Regions from separate parts of the Nocardioides sp. NPDC054178 genome, predicted to be linked through region 3. Evidence: predicted binding sites of a transcription regulator. Region 3 holds the regulator's gene; each other region holds the start of a gene.
The links. The regulator LexA, encoded in region 3, represses DNA repair genes until DNA is damaged. The targets are predictions, from matches to a motif close to TCGAACANNTGTTCGA.
Positions count from the first base shown of each region.

Region 1 (4,543 bases), on a different contig from region 3:
GGACGAGGCTGGATCCGAAGCGTTCGGCGACCAGGTCGATGGCGCGGTCGGCCTCGGACCAGCCCCGCTCCCGCTCCCCGAGCACCAGCTGTCTCTCGGTGCCCTCGCGGGCGACCAGGTGCTCGACGCGGACCCCGACCAGGCGCAGAGCCCGGCCCCGCAGGTCCAGCTCGTCGTAGAGACGGACCGCGGTGTCGTGCACCTCCTGGGTGACGTCGGTGGGGTCGGGCAGCGTGCGGGAGCGCGAGATGGTCTTGAAGTCGGTGAACCGGACCGTCAGCGCGATCGTGCGCCCGACCGTGCCGGCCCGCCGCATCCGCCGGGTGACGCGGGCCGAGAGGCGCAGCAGCTCACGGACGATGTCCTCGCGGTCGCTCAGGTCGTGGCCGAAGGTCTCCTGGGCGCCCGTGGACCGGTCCGGGAGGTCGGGGCCCAGCCGCCCCGTCAGCTCGCGCCGGTCGGTGCCGGTGGCGAGCCGGTGCAGGTGGCCGCCGAGGCGTGGGCCGAGGATCTGGTGGAGCGTCGGCACCGGCGTGCGGGCGATGTCACCCACCGTCTCGAAGCCGAGCCGCCGCAGCCGGGTCCGGGTGCTCGGCCCGACCCCGTAGAGCTCACCGACGTCGAGCGGATGGAGGAAGCCCGGGATCTCCTCGGGCCGGACGACCACGACGCCGTCGGGCTTCGCCTTGCGGCTGCCGACCTTGGCCACGCTCGGGGTCGGCGCGACACCGACCGAGCAGGTGATGCTCAGCTCCTCGGCGATCTGGCCCCGGATCCGGTGGGCGATCCGCTCGGGGCTGCCGAAGAGCCTGGTCGCCCCGCGTACGTCGAGGAACGCCTCGTCGACGCTGACCACCTCCACCAGCGGGGTGGCGCGGCGGAAGATCTCGCGGACCTGGTGGGAGACCTCGGCGACCTCACCGAAGTCGAGACGGACCGAGACGAGCTGAGGACACAGCCGTCTCGCCATCGAGCCGGGCATCGCGGCACGGATCCCGTAGGCGCGCGCCGGGTAGTTGGCGCAGGTCACCACTCCCCTGGCATGTCCCCCGACGACGACCGGCTGGTCCCAGAGCTCGGGCTGGTGCCTGATCGCCACCGAGACGAAGAAGGCGTCCATGTCGACATGGAGGATCGGGGTGACCTCCGGAGCGCCAGCGGAGGAGGTCACCCCGACCCTCCCAGGACGCGGACAAGCGAGCCCTCAGCGAAGCGAAGCGAGCAAGTGCAGCTGAGTCGCGAACGGCAAGTAATCAGCCCGCGTAGAAGCCCGCTGCTCGAGATCGACCAGAGCCGACGTCGCCGCAGGGTCGACATCGAGCAGCGACCCCGGAACGTGATCCACGAAGACGCGTACGCCACGGACGTCCCCGACCTCGAAGCCGGCCGACTCGAGCAGGCCGGTGACCTCGTCGAGGGCGAAGCGGCGACCGGAGCGCCCCTGCGGAGCGGTGTCGTCGAGGAGCTCGGCGGCCTGCGCGAAGTGGCCGGCCAGAGCGCGGGAGAGGACGGCAGCGGTGCGCTGGGCGACCAGCAGGCTGAGGGTGCCGCCGGGACGGAGCACCTCGCGGATCCCTGCCAGCGCCGCCGCGGGGTCGGGCACGACCTCGAGGACGCCGTGGCACAGCGCCACGTCGGCGCCGCCGGGGTCGGCCACCTCGGAGAGGGCGGCCAGGTCGCCCTGGCGGGCGTCGACGGAGACGCCGGCCTCGCGGGCGCGACGGTCGAGCGCGGCCAGCGCGTCGGGGCTGGGGTCGACGACGGTGACCCGGTGGCCGAGCCCGGCGACGCGTACGGCTGAGGTGCCGGTGCCGCCGCCGATGTCGAGGACGTCGAGCGGGCCTCCGGCCAGGACCGGGTCGAGCGCGTCCCAGACGGCGACGGTCCGGGCGCCTGCCCGACGACTGGTGGAAGCGGAGCCAGCTGACATGGGGCCAAGCGTAGGCCCTGTGTCCACGGCATCTGAATCAGCCCACGAGGCGGTCGTGGCGGAGTCGGGTGGCCTGCGAGGTGTGGGCCATCAGCCCGAGCGACTCCTCGACGACGGCGAGGAACCGGTCGGCGTCACGCACCTGCTCGTCGGCCTCCTCCGCGGTGACCGCCCGGATCGAGCCGGCCTCCGCGGCGGCGCGCTTGGCGGCGCCGGCGGCGAAGTAGTCGGCCCACTCGGAGAGCTCGGGCGCGACCTTCTTGAGGCGGACCCAGGCGTTCCACGGGCGACGGCGTCCGGCGCGGCTGGCGGCCTCGACGGGGTCGGTGCGGGCAGCGATCAGCGCGGCGGCGGCCTGGAGCGCGGCGACGTGGGCGATGGCGTACCTGCTCGGCACGTCGTCGGCCACGATGGCCTCCGCGAGGGTCTCGGTGGCGCGGAAGAGGTAGCTGTGCGTCGTCGCCGGCAGCAGATGCATCGGGTCGTCCTTCTCGCTCAAGGTCGACCCCGCAGTGGACGGCTCCGACGGGCGTCGGGGGTCGAGGACGACGCCCGCCAGAGCCTGGTGTTCGAACGTTTGTTCGAACACGAAGATCAAACTACACCCCGCCACCGACAGTCACAAGACGTTTCGGTGGCGGGGCGTGTCGATCGGTGCTGCGGTCGCTCAGTCGTCGGCGACGGCGCCGCGGATGCGGTGCGGCGGGTGGATGTAGCGGGTGTTGGCCGGCAGCCACATGACCACCAGCAGCACCGCCGCGATGACGATCGCGATCGCGGTGAGCACGCTGATGAGCACCGGCGGGCCGGTCAGGATGCCGCCGACGCTGGCCACCGCGGAGATGAACACCAGGAAGGAGATCACGATGCGGGCCCACTCGAAGCCGTTGCGGAGGAAGACCGTGAGCACGCCCAGCATGCAGGCCATCACGCCGAACAGGGTGATGGCCGGGGCGATGAACGCCGGCGCGCTGACCCGGTTGTCGTTGGGCGGGTTGATGAGTGCCTCGAGCCCCTCGGTCTCCAGGATGCGCTTGGCCGAGGCGTTGCCCTCCGCCCACGCGCGCACCAGGTCGTCGGAACGCAGCACCATCACCACGACCACGACGGCGCTGAACGCGATCAGACCGACGATCAGCCGAACCGCCCAGGTCATCTCCCGCGGCACGGGCTCGGCAGCCAGGGCTGCCACCTCGACGGTGACCTCCGGGTCCTCGCTCACGACCACACCTTCGTTCTCGTCGGGTGTCGTCATGGTCATCCGGTCTCCTTGCGACGTGGGGGGAACTCTGCGTTGATCAGCCCATTCTGCCGTACGGGACACAACGGAGGTAAATACGGGATCGCGTGCGCTCGGTCTCGGGCCGGGTCCGCGTCGTCGGTGGCGTACGCCAAGATGTCCCCATGGAATCTCTAGCGCTGACCTTCTCCAGCGGGTGGGCCAGTGGCATCAACGCCTACCTGGTCGTGCTGGTGCTCGGCGTCGTGCAGCGTACGACGGGGGCCGAGGAGATCCCCGACGTGCTCGGCACCTGGCCGGTGCTGGCGGCCGCAGGGTTGATGTTCGCGATCGAGTTCGTCGCCGACAAGGTGCCCTACATCGACTCCACCTGGGACTCGATCTCGACGGTCATCCGGCCCACGATCGGCGCCGTGATCGGCGTCCTGCTCGCCGGTGAGGCCGACTCGCTCAACGCGGCCGTCGCCGGCGTCGTGGGCGGCACCTCGGCGCTGATGTCCCACCTGGTCAAGGCCAGCGAGCGGCTGGCGGTCAACACCTCCCCCGAGCCGGTCTCCAACTCGGTGGTCAGCCTGGCCGAGGACGGGCTCGTCCTCGGTGTGGTCTGGTTCGCGACCCAGCACCCGCTGGCCGCCGCCGGTGTCGCCGCGGTCCTGCTGGTGGCCGGGCTGGTGCTGGTGTATCTCATCGTCCGCACCGTTCGCGGAGGCTGGCGCAGGCTGACCCGGCGAGGAAGACGGGGCGCCCCGCCGCCGGACGGGCCCTCCGGCGGCGACACCCTGCCCTACCCGGTCCCGTGACCCGCGTCGTCGTCCTCGGGGGCGGGTACGCCGGGATGGCCAGCGCCGCGCGGCTGGCCAAGCTCGGTCACTCGGTCACCCTTCTCGAGGCCTCCGGCGAGCTCGGCGGCGCGCTGGTGCCGGTGCGTGAGGAGGGGTTCACCTGGGACGCCTCGGCGACCTCGACGCTGCTGCCCGCGGTGATGCGGGACCTGTTCCGCAAGTCCGGGCGGCCCGCGGAGCGTGAGCTCGAGCTGGTGCCGATGGACGTCGTCCGCGAGCACCGGTTCGCCGACAAGACAGCGGTCTCGGTGCCCGGCGGCACCCGGGGCGCCCAGCTGGCCGCCTTCGACGAGCTCGGCCCGGGCATGGGCCGGCTGTGGACCGACTACGTCGCCCGGTTCAGCGAGGACTGGGAGGTGCTGCGCCAGCACTACTTCGAGGTGCCGTGGGAGCCCTCGGCGCTGCCCTCGGCGGTCGCGGAGCGGTTCCGGTCGCGCGAGACCCTCCACAAGCGGCTGCGCAAGACGTTCAAGGACGAGCGGCTCCGGCTGGTCGCGGCGCACCCGTTCGTCGCGGCGGGGCAGGAGCTGC
Region 1 covers NZ_JBVJKY010000011.1:82,561-87,103, reverse strand. The annotation lists gene dinB (DNA polymerase IV) at 1-1,171, opposite strand, end outside; gene ACZ6WN_RS28710 (methyltransferase domain-containing protein) at 1,205-1,930, opposite strand; gene ACZ6WN_RS28705 (SAV_6107 family HEPN domain-containing protein) at 1,968-2,429, opposite strand; gene ACZ6WN_RS28700 (hypothetical protein) at 2,598-3,191, opposite strand; gene ACZ6WN_RS28695 (DUF4126 domain-containing protein) at 3,335-3,970, shown strand; gene ACZ6WN_RS28690 (phytoene desaturase family protein) at 3,967-4,543, shown strand, end outside.
Region 1: a site for LexA is predicted at 2,500-2,515, ahead of ACZ6WN_RS28705 (SAV_6107 family HEPN domain-containing protein). Genes of this name have one in related genera too.

Region 2 (4,543 bases), on a different contig from region 3:
CGTACGCGGCGCAGCAGCCGGTTGGCGATCCGTGGGGTGCCTCGGGAGCGGCCGGCGATCTCGGCGGCACCGTCGTCCATGAGGGTGACGTCGAGCAGGCCGGCGGAGCGGCGCACGATCAGCTCGAGGTCCTGGGGGTCGTAGAGCTCCAGATGGCCGGTGAAGCCGAACCGGTCCCGGAGCGGGCCGGGGAGGAGCCCGGCGCGGGTGGTCGCGCCGACCAGCGTGAACGGCGGCAGGTCGATCGGGATCGCGGTCGCGCCCGGGCCCTTGCCGATGACCACGTCGACCCGGAAGTCCTCCATCGCCAGGTAGAGCATCTCCTCGGCGGGCCGGCTCATCCGGTGGATCTCGTCGACGAAGAGCACCTCGCCCTCGTTGAGACCGCTCAGGATCGCGGCGAGGTCGCCGGCGTGGGTGATCGCGGGACCGGAGGTGATCCGCAGGGGGGCCGACATCTCGGCGGCGATGATCATCGCGAGGGTGGTCTTGCCGAGGCCCGGCGGCCCGGACAGGAGTACGTGGTCGGGTGCCCGCTCACGCTGCCGCGCCGCCTCCAGGACGAGACCGAGCTGCTCGCGGACCCGTTGCTGGCCGATCAGCTCGTCGAGGGTCCGGGGGCGCAGCGCGGCCTCGACGGCCCGGTCGTCCCCGTCGGCCTCGGCGATGGTCAGCGACGAGAAGTAGTCCTCCTCGGCCCGGTCCAGGTCGTCCTCGTGCATGGGTCCTTATGCCTTCGAGAGGGTGCGCAGCGCCGCCCGGAGCAGCAGCGAGATGTTGGCCTGGTCGCCGGCCTCGGGCTCGATCGCGGTGACCGCCTTGTCGGCGTCCCGGGCGTTGTAGCCCAGGCCGAGGAGGGCCTCGGTCACCTGGTCGCGCCACGGCGCCGCGCCCTGCTGGACGGCGGCCGGGGCGGAGGCGGTGCCGGTGGGTGCGCCGATCCTGTCCTTGAGCTCCAGGATGATCCGCTGGGCGCCCTTCTGGCCGATGCCGGGGACCTTGGTCAGCGTCTTGGCGTCCTCGCCTGCGATGGCCAGGCGGATGCCGTCGGGCGAGAGCACGGCCAGCATCGCCTGGGCGAGCTTCGGGCCGACGCCGGAGGCGGTCTGGAGGAGCTCGAAGAGGGTGCGCTCGTCGGTGTCGGTGAACCCGAAGAGGGTCAGCGAGTCCTCGCGCACGACCAGGCTGGTCGGCAGGTGCGCCTCCTCACCGGTGCGGAGCGTGGCCAGCGTGTTGGGCGTGCAGAGCAGCTCGATGCCGATCCCGCCGACCTCGACGACGGCGGTGGAGAGACTGACGGCGGCGACCTTGCCGCGCACGGACGCGATCATCTAGCGGACCCTTCTGGTGAGCGCAGCCGCGGCGACCGCGGCCTCGATGCGGTTCTGGGCGCCTCCGCGCCACTGGTGGGTGATGGCCAGCGCCAGCGCGTCGGCGGCATCGGCAGGCTTCGGCGGCGTCGAGAGCCGCAGGATGCGGGTCACCATGGCCGTCACCTGGGCCTTGTCGGCCCGGCCGTTGCCGGAGACGGCGGCCTTGACCTCCGAGGGCGTGTGCAGGGCGACCGGCAGACCGCGCCGGGCGGCGCAGACCATGGCGAGGCCGCTGGCCTGGGCCGTACCCATGATCGTGGAGACGTTCGAGCGCGCGAAGATCCGCTCGATCGCGACCGCGTCCGGCCGGTGCTCCTCGATCCAGGCGTCGATCCCCTTCTCGATGCTCACCAGCCGCTCCCAGACGGGAAGGTCGGAGGACGTACGGATCACACCGACGTCCACCATCGACAGCGGCCGGCCGAGCGACCCGTCGACCACGCCCATCCCGCACCGGGTCAGGCCGGGGTCGATCCCAAGCACGCGCACTGGAGCACCTCTTCCACAACGACCGAGCCGGCCGGGTGTCGAACGTCTGTTCGTAGACTACCGGTCGGCTGCTGCCTCCGGGCTCGCGACACCCTCATTCAGGAGGATGCGACGTGCTCGGAGGTCCCGCGGTCGAGGCCCCCGTGCTCACAGGGTGTCGGTGCGTCGCTCCTCGACGGTCTCCGTACCGTCGGCATGCCTCCGCCTCGCGACCGTGCGTGAGCGACCTCCGGTGTTCAGGGTCACAGCGGTCAGGATCAGCACCACGGCTCCGACAGCGGCCAGGATCCAGCCGATCAGGGTCAGATCGACCCCGCTGACCGAGACGTGCACAGCCAACGCCAGGACAAGTCCGACGACGAGCAGAATCGCTCCTGCGCCGTATCCCATCGCGTACTCCTTCCAGTGCGAACCCGCCCTCGTGGCGGTTCGTGACCTTCCGGGTACCCAGCATCCGGCCCGAGAATGAGCCGGTTCGCCGTACGGCCCAGCTCGCCTCTCGACCAGCGGAGCGATCAGGCGTCGACCGTCTCCATGACCTCGTCGGGGATGTCGGCGTTGGAGAAGACGTTCTGGACGTCGTCGAGGTCGTCGACGGCGTCGATGAGCTTGAAGACCTTCTCGGCGGAGGCGGCGTCGGCGACCGGGATGTCCATGCTCGCGACGAACTGGACCTCGGCGGAGTCGTAGTCGATCCCGGCGTCCTGCAGCGCGGTGCGGACCGCGACGACGTCGGAGGGGTCGGAGACGATCTCGAAGGACTCACCGAGGTCGTTGACGTCCTCGGCACCGGCGTCGAGGGTGGCCTCGAGGAGGTCGTCCTCGGAGATCTCCTTGCCCTCCTGGGCCTTGGCCACCACGACGACGCCCTTGCGGTCGAAGAGCCGCGAGACCGAGCCCGGGTCGGCCATCGTGCCGCCGTTGCGGGTGACCGCGGTGCGTACCTCCATGGCCGCCCGGTTGCGGTTGTCGGTCAGACACTCGATGAGGAGAGCGACGCCCTGGGGGCCGTAGACCTCGTACATGATCGTGTCGTAGCTGACCCCGCCGCCGTCGAGCCCACCGCCGCGCTTGACCGCGCGGTCGATGTTGTCGTTGGGGACCGACTGCTTCTTGGCCTTCTGGATCGCGTCGTAGAGGGTCGGGTTTCCGGCCGGGTCGGGACCGCCGGTCTTGGCCGCGATCTCGATCGTCTTGATGAGCTTGGCGAAGAGCTTGCCGCGCTTGGCGTCGATCGCCGCCTTCTTGTGCTTGGTCGTTGCCCACTTGGAGTGGCCGCTCATCTGAAAACCGTCCTTTGCCCCGCGTCGTCGCTGTGCTTGTCGAGCCGCCTCCGGAGTCGTCACAGGGCAGCAGGTGCCCATTCTAACTACGTGGCCTCGGTCACCGTCACCAGCAGGTGTCGAGGAAGAGCCGGTGCAGCCGGTCCTCGCCGTTGACCTCGGGGTGGAAGGACGTCGCGAGCAGATGCCGGTGGCGTACGGCGACGGGGTGGCCCGCCACGCTCGCCAGCACCTCCACCTCGGGGCCGGTCGCCTCGACCCAGGGCGCGCGGATGAAGACCGCTCGGACCGGCTCCTCCACCCCGGCCACGGTCAGGTCGGTCTCGAAGGACTCGGTCTGGCGCCCGAACGCGTTGCGCCGCACCGTGATGTCCAGGCCGCCGATCGTCTCCTGACCCTCGGCAGCGTCGAGCAGGCGCTCGGCGAGCAGCACCATCCCGGCGCAGGTGCCGAAGACCGGCATCTTGTCCTCCACGCGCGCCCGCAGCGGTTCGAGCAGCTCGAAGGTCCTGGCCAGACGCCACATCGTGGTCGACTCCCCACCGGGCAGCACGAGCCCGTCGCAGGTGTCGAGCTCGGCCTGGCGGCGTACGGGAAGGGTCTTGACCCCCAGCCGGGTCAGCGTGGCCAGGTGTTCGCGGACATCGCCCTGAAGAGCGAGTACGCCGATGGTCGGTGCAGTCACCTCGGCAGCGTAGTTCGCGGTGACGGCGGCACGGAACTCGGCTCAGGCGGTGTTGCACTCGAAGGAGGCGAAGGCGAGGATGGCGCTGCTGGAGAAGTTGACCTGGACGGTCGTCGCGCCGTACCAGCTGGTGCCGGTCAGGTGGGAGCGCACCCGCAGCTGCAGCCGGGTGTTGGAGAGCAGGTTGAGGCCGAGCAGGTTGCCCAGCGTCGTCGCGTTCTGCTGGTAGGTCTGTCTCGATCCGGCGGCCCCGGAATGGGCGACGGTCAGGGCGGCGCCCTGGTTCTGGTTGGTGTCCCGGTTGAAGAACTGCAGCTGGTAGCCATAGCTCGCCAGCGGCGGCGCGGAGGCCGGTGCGACTCCCTCCCAGCGCAGCATGATCATGCTGCCGAGCGCCTGGTTCTGCGCCTGGCAGTTGCCGGTCCCGGTGCCGTTGCCTCCGCCGGAGGACGGCGCCGCGGTGGGCGAGACCAGGCTGGTCGTGCCGAGCGTGGCGCCCGTGACAACCACCGGGTCCGTCCAGGCCGCCCAGGTCGGTGGCACCGGCGTACCGAGCACCAACGCGAGCACGAGGACGGCGAACACGAGCCGTCCTCGGCCCGGCCGGCGGCCGCCGGTCGGCGCCGGCGCGGGTTGCGATGGTTCCGGTGGCTCCGGCGGCTCGGGGGCCGCGGGGGCGCTCGGAGCGGGCGGGCTCGCCCGGCGGCGGATCA
Region 2 covers NZ_JBVJKY010000003.1:163,576-168,118, reverse strand. The annotation lists gene ruvB (Holliday junction branch migration DNA helicase RuvB) at 1-722, opposite strand, end outside; gene ruvA (Holliday junction branch migration protein RuvA) at 729-1,331, opposite strand; gene ruvC (crossover junction endodeoxyribonuclease RuvC) at 1,332-1,862, opposite strand; gene ACZ6WN_RS13350 (DUF6458 family protein) at 2,010-2,252, opposite strand; gene ACZ6WN_RS13345 (YebC/PmpR family DNA-binding transcriptional regulator) at 2,378-3,145, opposite strand; gene pdxT (pyridoxal 5'-phosphate synthase glutaminase subunit PdxT) at 3,252-3,830, opposite strand; gene ACZ6WN_RS13335 (signal peptidase I) at 3,873-4,543, opposite strand, start outside.
Region 2: a site for LexA is predicted at 1,901-1,916, ahead of ruvC (crossover junction endodeoxyribonuclease RuvC). Genes of this name have one in related genera too.

Region 3 (4,543 bases):
CTGACCGAGGATCCCGCCGCGACCCAGGCGATGCCCACCCAGCGCCAGCCCCAGGACCCGCCGGTCCAGCCGGACGACGAGTGGCCGCCGCGGCACAGCACCCGCAACAAGCAGTGGCCGCCGGCCGAGCCAGACACCCCCTACCGCGGGCGCCACTGACCCGGATACGCGAGAGTGCTGCAGACGCTTCCCATCGTCTGCAGCACTCTCACTCTTTCCCCGGTAGCCGGCTGCCAGGGGTCGAAGGAGCAGCCGGACATCTGTGGCGGCGCCCTACGGCGCGGTCGGGATGATCAGCGTCTGCCCGGACACGAGCATCGAGGACTCGAGAGAGTTGAGCTCCTTGATCGTCTGCTCCATCTCCCGAATCGAGGCGTCGGTCCCGGCGACGGCCTTCGAGGAGATGTCCCAGAGCGTGTCGCCATCGCCGACGACCATCGTGTGGGCGGCGGGGGCGGGGCCACGAAATCCGGCATCGGTGCCGGCACCGTTCTCCACCGCGAACGCCACCCGCGCCCCGATCAGCGCGATCCCGAAGAGCACGACGAGCGCGAATGCGAACACGACGACTCGTCCGCGACGGGTGAGCCGCACGGTCGAGCGGCGCACCTCCCGCACCTCGCGGGGCGGCTCGGCAACGGGCAGCACATAGACGGTTGCACTCATCTCACGGCCTCCTGGTCACAAGTCGCTCGATCACGTGTTCGATCGAGCACATGTTCGAAGGTAGATCACGTGTTCGAACAACGCAAGTAGCGACCCCAAGAATTTTCGAACGCCGACACGCGCTGCCCACGACGTCGAACAAATGTTTGATGTCGTGGTGCCAGAGGGACTAATGTGGTGACATGACCACGCAGAAGACAGGCACCGGATCAGGCGGTTCGAAGAAGAGCCGCGTCCGCGAGCTGCCCGACGGGCCGCCGGACGCGACCGGGCTCACGCCGCGTCAGCAGCGCATCCTCGCTCACCTGCGCGACAGCATCGAGCAGCGTGGCTACCCGCCCAGCATGCGCGAGATCGGTGCCGCGGTCGGGCTGACCAGCACCAGCAGCGTCGCCCACCAGCTCCGTGCCCTGGAGCAGCGTGGTCTGATCCGCAAGGACCCGAAGCGGCCGCGCGCTCTCGAGGTCTTCCTTCCGGAGGTGATGGCCCACCGCAAGGCCATGTCCGGCGAGGAGGCCGAGGCTACGGTCACGGCCGAGGCCGACATCAACCCCAACCCCGCCGCCGCCATGGTTCCCCTGGTCGGGCGGATCGCGGCCGGTGGCCCGATCCTGGCCGAGGAGACCTCCAGCCAGCAGAGCGTCGAGGACGTCTTCCCGCTGCCCAAGCAGCTGGTCGGCAACGGCGACCTCTTCCTGCTCTCGGTCTCGGGTGACTCGATGGTCGACGCGGCCATCTGCGACGGCGACTTCGTGGTCGTGCGCCAGCAGCCGACCGCCGAGAACGGCGAGATCGTGGCCGCGCTGATCGACGGCGAGGCGACGGTCAAGACGCTCTCCCGCAAGGACGGCAAGGTCTGGCTGCTGCCGCACAACGCTGCGTACGAGCCGATCGACGGCACCCACGCGAGGATCCTCGGCAAGGTGACGGCGGTCCTGCGCAGCCTCTGAGTCCCGTGTCACACCTCCCGGAACCAGTCCGGGAACACTGCGTGAACTGCAGCCGCCGGCCCATGACGGGGCCGGCGGCTGCGTCGTTCGCTCCAGCGTGACCCAGACGCAGATCGACCGCCGCACCCTCATCGCCGCCGGGCTGGCGACCGCCGCCGGAGCCGTCGCTCTTCCCGACCCAGCCGAGGCCGTCAGCGGCTCGCTCAACCACTTCCAGCACGGCGTCGCCTCCGGCGACCCGCTCCCGGACCGCGTGGTCATCTGGACGCGGGTCACGCCGACGGAGGACGCGACCCCGGGGTCCGGGCAGGGCGAGCAGGTCCTGGTCCGCTGGGAGGTCTCGCCCACCGCCGACTTCGACCGCATCACCGCGAAGGGATCCCAGCAGACGGGTCCCGACCGCGACCACACCGTGAAGCTCGACGTCACCGGCCTGAGCCCGCAGAGCTGGTACTACTACCGCTTCACCTACAACGGCCAGACCAGCCGCGTCGGCCGCACCCGCACCGCGCCGGCCGCCGACGCAGCCCCGGAGAACGTACGTTTCGGGGTGGTCTCCTGCTCCAACCTGCAGGCCGGCTGGTTCGCGTCCTATCGCCACCTCGCCGCGCGCGAGGACCTGCACGCGATCATCCACCTCGGCGACTACATCTACGAGTACGCTCCCGGCGAGTACGGCTACGGCATGGCCAACGAGGACGTCCGGCCGCACGAGCCCGCCCACGAGCTCCACACGCTGGCCGACTACCGGATCCGGCACGCGCAGTACAAGCGCGACGTCGACCTCTCCGCCGCCCACGCCCGGCTGCCCTGGATCGTCACCTGGGACGACCACGAGTCGGCCAACGACGCCTGGCTGCTGGGCGCCGAGAACAACGAGCCCGGCGAGTACGACTGGATCGACCGCAAGACCAACGCCAACCAGGCCTACGACGAGTGGATGCCGATACGTGTCGACGCCACCGCCGTGGTCGAGACCGCCGGCCATCTCCACGACCGCATCTACCGGCGGCTGCGGTTCGGCACCCTGCTCGAGCTGAGCATGCTCGACCTGCGCTCCTACCGCTCCGAGCAGGTCGCCCGCACCGACCTCGCCGGGGTCGACGACCCCGACCGCACCATCACCGGCGACGAGCAGCTGGCATGGCTCAAGGACGGGCTGCTCACCGACGCCCGGTGGAAGATCGTCGGCAACCCGGTGATGATCGCGCCGGTCACCTTCGGCGCGCTCCCGAAGAGCCTGATCGCCCCGGTCAACGACGTCACCGGCCTGCTGCCCGACAACGGCGTCGCCTACAACGTCGACCAGTGGGACGGCTACACCGCCGACCGCACCGAGCTCTTCGAGCACATCCGCGACCACGCGATCACCGACACCGTCTTCGTCACCGGCGACATCCACTCCGCGTGGGCCTGCGACCTGCCGTACGACTCCGCCGTCTACCCGCTCGGCAGGACCGCCGGCGTCGAGCTCGTGGCCACCTCGGTGACCTCGAACAACCTCAAGGACATCCTCGGTGCGCCGCGCCGCACGGTCAGCGTGACGGTCGAGAACATCATCAGGACCGCCAACCGCCACGTCCGCTACCTGAACTTCGACGACCACGGCTACTCCGTCCTCGACGTGACCCGCGAGCGCGCCCAGATGGACTGGTACGTCATCGGCGAGCGCAAGGACGCCGGCACGACGGCCACCTGGACCAGGTCGTACGCCACGGCAACCGGAAGCAACCGGCTTCATCACGTCACCCAGCCCGTCTAGGCCGTGTCCCCCGGACACAGCGGCGCTCTGCGCTTAGACTGCCCAGGTCTGCCTTCCCGAACGTCTGGTATCTCATGCGAAACATTGCCCGCCGGATCAACCGCAAACAGCGCACCCTCGTCTTGATCGCAGGCATGGTCGCGGCGACGTTCTTCGCCACCATGCCCGCAACCGGGTCGACGCCGGCGTCCTCGGTGAGGACCGGCGGTGACACCGGCGCCGAGCAGCCGGTGACCGAGAAGGCGGCCCGGGAGGCGCTCGCCGCCGCCAAGAAGGTCAGGCGCAGCCAGTCGGTGCGCGGCGCCCGTCAGGTCGTGCCCGGGCGGCACGTCGCCGGCCGGCCCGACGCGACCATCGCGCTGACCGACCTGTGGAACGCCAAGGACGCCCTGGACGGCTCCAACAAGACCGCAGCCCGTGAGCTGCTCGCCCGCCCCCGTGCCGCGACCCAGACCTGCAGCGACGTGGTCTGCGTCCACTACTCGCCGGGCAAGGGCGGCGACCGCGCCTCGGCGGCGTACGCGACCCAGGTCCGTGACGTGGTCACCAAGGTCCACAACCTCTACGTGCAGGCGGGCTACCGCAAGCCCGCGGCCGACGAGGCGGTCACCCCCGGCAAGGTCGACATCTACCTGGAGAACCTCTACGACGAGGGCTACTACGGCTACTGCGCGCCCGAGACCAAGGTCTCCAAGACCGCCGCCACGGCCTACTGCGTCCTGGACAACGACTACGCCACCAGTGAGTACGGCTCGTACAACACCCCCACCGAGAACCTCCGGGTGACCGCGGCCCACGAATACTTCCACGCCGTCCAGTTCGCCTATGACGCCGGCGAGGACCGCTGGATGATGGAGTCCACCGCGACCTGGGTCGAGGACGAGGTCTACGACAGCATCAACGACAACCGGCAATACCTGGGCTACGGCCAGCTCGAGGACCAGCGCAAGCCGCTGGACAACTCCAGCGCCTCCAACCTCGGCATCTACGGCAACTGGATCTTCTTCCGCTACCTGTCCGAGCGCTTCGCCAAGGAGCGCGGGACTCTGCCGGAGGTGGTCCTCTCGATCTGGAACCGGGCGCCGTCGACCTACTCCACCACCGCCGTCCGGCAGGCGCTTGCTCAGCGTGGCACCACGCTGAAGCAGGAGTACATCCGCTTCGC
Region 3 covers NZ_JBVJKY010000001.1:1,009,741-1,014,283, reverse strand. The annotation lists gene ACZ6WN_RS04920 (hypothetical protein) at 1-159, shown strand, start outside; gene ACZ6WN_RS04915 (LysM peptidoglycan-binding domain-containing protein) at 274-666, opposite strand; gene lexA (transcriptional repressor LexA) at 849-1,616, shown strand; gene ACZ6WN_RS04905 (alkaline phosphatase D family protein) at 1,714-3,378, shown strand; gene ACZ6WN_RS04900 (MXAN_6640 family putative metalloprotease) at 3,453-4,543, shown strand, end outside.